DNA from 2 places in the Serratia proteamaculans genome. Region 1 is predicted to be linked to the other one. Evidence: riboswitches for the same ligand, from Rfam matches in the RefSeq annotation. Region 1 holds a riboswitch; the other holds the start of a gene.
The links. Region 1 has a riboswitch for thiamine pyrophosphate ahead of thiM (hydroxyethylthiazole kinase). Riboswitches for the same ligand answer to the same signal wherever they lie in the genome.

Region 1 (2,200 bases):
GTACGGCCACATTCTCGATGCTTTCCCCGGGCTAACCGGCTACAAGATTGTCTTCGGCCTGATGGGCATGTTTGCCTGCGCCGGGATCATCGTGTCGGGGCTGTTGGTCAGAAATATCCGCGCACGCGGCAAATTGACCCCGGCGGTTTCTGCCGCCTGAGTTGGGGACTATGGATGGGCACGGTACAACACGCCGTGCCCTTACTTGGTCGGCGAGTGCATCAGGTAATAGTCTTCCGCGCCGTCATTGCCGGTGGTGATCGTCCGCCAGCCGTGTTTATGGTAAAACGCCAGCGCCTTCTCATTCTTGACCAGACATTTCAGCGAGCCGGTGGCGGTAAACGTCTGCTCCGCTGCCTGCAACAGCGCGCTGCCGACGCCCAGGGGCGGCAGGTGAGGGTCGACATACAGATTGTGAATAAAGTTATCCTGACGATAAATCGAGACAAACCCCAGTCGCTTCCCTTTTTCTTCCGCCACCCAAATATCCTCGCCCAGTGTCGAACGATCGAAATCTTCCAGTCGGTAATCTTCGGTATCACGCCAGGGGAACGCCGCTTTGCGCGATGCCAGATACAGGGTGCGCAGGAACGGACGGTCGGCCTCCTGGTATTTTCTTATTTGCATGGCGTCTCCTTTTTATTTTTTGACACTATAGCGCGATTGACCTCACCGGCGGCAACCCCAATAATGGCCGTCTTGACTCGGGGTGCCTCTAGGGGCTGAGATTTTACCCGTATTACCTGATCTGGATTATGCCAGCGTAGGGAAGTCTCGGTGCCCCCACCGGTACCCGCCTTCTTGAACGCCGGTTGGGAGGAATATGTTCGCTCGACCTGATGCTTTACCCGGCGCTCACGCCGCGGCTTGTTTGACCCAATTTAAACGCCAACCCCCCTTGATTCATTGCCTGACCAACGAAGTGGTGCAGGAACTGACGGCTAACGTGTTGCTGGCGCTCGGCGCTTCCCCGGCGATGGTGGTGGAACCGACCGAAGCGGCGCAGTTCAGCCGGCTGGCGGATGCTTTGCTGGTTAATATCGGCACCCTCAATGCCTCGCGGGCCGAATCCATGCTGGCCGCGGTAGAGGCTGCCAATGCGGCGGGCACCCCCTGGACGCTGGATCCGGTCGCCGTTGGCGGGCTGGTGTACCGCACTGCATTTGCCCAGCGTTTGCTGGGGGAAAAGCCGGCGGCAATTCGCGGCAATGCCTCTGAGATCATGGCGCTGAGTGGCATGCAGGCGAACGGTCGCGGCGTCGACAGCGCTGACGATTCACTGGCGGCGTTACCGGCGGCGCGTGAACTGGCGCGGCTCAGCGGGGCGATAGTAGCAGTGACCGGCGTGGTGGATTATATCACCGACGGCCAGCGTGACTGGGCGGTCGCCGGAGGGGACGTGCTGATGACGCGAGTGGTGGGCACCGGTTGTGCGCTTTCGGCGGTGGTGGCGGCATTTTGCAGCCTGCCGGGCGATCGACTGGACAACGTTGCCACCGCCTGCCGGGTGATGTCGCTTTGCGGTGAGCGGGCCACGCGCCGTGCCGCCGGGCCGGGCAGTTTTACCCCGGCATTTCTCGATGCCCTATATCAACTGCGCCCGGAGGACCTGCAATGAAACGGATTAACGCGTTGACCATCGCCGGGACCGATCCGAGCGGCGGGGCCGGTATCCAGGCCGACCTGAAAGCTTTCTCTGCGCTGGGGGCCTATGGCGCCTCCGTGATCACCGCGCTGGTGGCACAAAACACCCGCGGCGTGCAGTCGGTGTATAACATCGAACCGGCCTTTGTCGCCGCTCAACTTGATTCCGTGTTCAGCGATCTGCGTATCGACAGCACCAAGATTGGTATGCTGGCCAACGCCGACATTGTGCAGGCGGTGGCGGAGCGTTTACGTCACTATCAGCCGTCGTTTGTGGTGCTGGATACGGTGATGCTGGCGAAAAGCGGTGATCCTTTGCTGGCACCGGAGGCGGTGGAGTCGATTCGCCGCGAGCTGTTGCCGCTGGTGTCGATCATCACGCCGAACCTGCCGGAAGCGGCGGCCCTGCTGGAATGTGCCCCGGCGGAAAACGAAAGCCAGATGCGTGAACAGGGACGGGCACTGTTGGCGATGGGCTGCCAGGCGGTACTGATGAAGGGCGGCCATCTGAGTGAAAGTGAAAGCCCGGACTGGCTGTTCAGTGTGGGGCAGGAGC
Region 2 (2,200 bases), 560 kb from region 1:
TCAGCGTTGAGCTTTGCAGGTTCATCCCCAACTTCGCCGCCCAAACGGCCGTAGCGTCTGAGCTGGCGCCCCACCAGATGCGATCCCGCAGTCCGGCGGAGAAAGGCTCCACCCGCAGCAAGCCCGGTGGATTCGGGAACATCGGCTGCGGGCTAGGTTCGGCGAACCCTTCGCCACGCAACGCATCAAGCAGCACTTCGGTGTGGCGGCGCGCCATATCGGCTTCGGTCTCGCCTTCGGCCGGGGTATAGCCAAAGTAACGCCAGCCATCAATCACCTGCTCGGGAGAGCCGCGACTGATGCCAAGCTGCAAGCGCCCGCCTGAAATCAGGTCGGCGGCGCCGGCGTCTTCCACCATATACAGCGGGTTTTCATAACGCATGTCGATCACGCCGGTGCCGATCTCAATGCGCTGGGTTTTGGCACCGATGGCGGCCAACAGCGGAAATGGCGAACCAAGTTGGCGCGCGAAGTGGTGTACGCGGAAATAGGCCCCGTCCGCCCCCAGCTCTTCTGCCGCGACGGCAAGATCGATGGATTGCAACAGTGCATCGCCAACCGAGCGGGTGCCCGACTGCGACGAAGGCGTCCAGTGACCAAAAGAGAGAAATCCAATTTTCTTCATGGGTAGTGTCCTTAGAGTGAATTATGACCGGAATACAGTGACAAACATGCCCCCCTGCAAGCCAGAAAAATTGTATTGGACCGCACTAAACGAACCGTTTTCGGCTAGGAAAAACCTTAACGCCGGGTGCCCGTGGCCGCCGCACGGGCATTGTAATCAAAAAGTAAATATCGTATAACAGGCTCCTCCGAGGGGTGTCCTGTCAAGGGCTGAGATGGCGTAAGCCGAACCCTTTGAACCTGATCTGGGTCATGCCAGCGAAGGGACGGGTCGGCAATAACACCATCAGTTATTGCCCGTTCTTACCTCAGCACGCCCGGATCTCCACTTAATTTTTGGAGGTCCCATGTTTACCCCCCAATTCGACGACGGTCTTTACGGACGGCTACGCCAACAGGCCGGTAGCCACTGGCAGGACTATGTCGCTCATCCCTTTATTCAGCAACTGGCCGCCGGTACCTTGCCGGAACCCGCTTTCCGTCGCTACCTGACCCAGGATTATCTGTTTCTGATCCACTTTGCCCGCGCCTACGCGCTGCTGGTCAGCAAGCTGCGCACCCTGCCGGAGATGCGCGCAGCCACCGCCTCGCTCAATGCGATTGTCGCCGAACTGCCTTTGCATCTGGCCTACTGCGCCGACTGGGGGCTGAGCGAGCCGCAGATTGCCGCCGAACCCGAGGCAGCGGAAACCCTCAACTACACCCGCTATGTGCTCGATATCGGCCACGCCGGTGATGCTCTGGATCTGCTGGCGGCCCTGCTGCCCTGTGTCGCCGGCTATGCCGAGATTGGCCTGCGCCTGCTCAACGACCCCGCCACGGTGATGGAAGCTAATCCTTATGCCTCGTGGATCCGCAACTATGGCGATCCGGCCTATCTGGCCGGGGTGCAGGCCGCGCTCGACCTGCTGGAAAACGTTGGCCGCCAGCGTGGGGCTGAGAGCCGCCTGGCCGAGCTGTCGGTGATTTTCACCACCGCCACCCGGCTGGAATCCGCCTTCTGGCAAATGGGGCTGAATGCCCAATGAGTATAGGCAATGCGCAGCACGATGGCGTCCGGCCGGGTATTCAGGTGCGGGATTTAACCCTGCGCTTTGGTCAGCAGGTGATTTTCGACCGGCTTAGTTTTGATATCGCAGGCGGCAGCTTTGTCGCCCTGCTCGGTGCCAGCGGGGCGGGGAAAACCAGCCTGTTAAAGATTATTGCCGGGCTGGCGAAACCCACTTCCGGTACGGTCATCGGCAGCGATGGCCAGCCGATTGCCGGGCGCATCGCCTATATGGGGCAAAAAGATTTGCTCTATCCGTGGCTGACCATTGACCAGAACATTAGCCTCGGCGCGCGGCTACGCGGTGAAAAGGCCGATCGCCCCTGGGCGGAGCACCTGCTGGAACGCGTGGGGCTGAGTGGTTATGGCAACACTCTGCCTGCCGCGCTGTCCGGTGGCATGCGCCAGCGCGCCGCCATCGCCCGTACCCTGTATGAACGCCAGCCGATTGTGCTGATGGATGAACCCTTTTCGGCGCTGGACACCATAACCCGCGCCATGATCCAGACGCTGGCCGCCGACCTGCTG

Region 2: another riboswitch for thiamine pyrophosphate. It lies ahead of QOT07_RS16270 (TenA family protein); the one in region 1 lies ahead of thiM (hydroxyethylthiazole kinase).

Annotation. Positions count from the first base shown of each region.
Region 1 covers NZ_OX461105.1:4,041,901-4,044,100, reverse strand. Annotated here, with positions in the region: gene QOT07_RS18835 (MFS transporter) at 1-160, shown strand, start outside; gene QOT07_RS18830 (GNAT family N-acetyltransferase) at 202-627, opposite strand; TPP riboswitch at 696-787, shown strand; gene thiM (hydroxyethylthiazole kinase) at 824-1,618, shown strand; gene thiD (bifunctional hydroxymethylpyrimidine kinase/phosphomethylpyrimidine kinase) at 1,615-2,200, shown strand, end outside.
Region 2 covers NZ_OX461105.1:3,480,610-3,482,809, forward strand. Annotated here, with positions in the region: gene QOT07_RS16265 (LLM class flavin-dependent oxidoreductase) at 1-625, opposite strand, end outside; TPP riboswitch at 806-908, shown strand; gene QOT07_RS16270 (TenA family protein) at 972-1,652, shown strand; gene QOT07_RS16275 (ABC transporter ATP-binding protein) at 1,649-2,200, shown strand, end outside.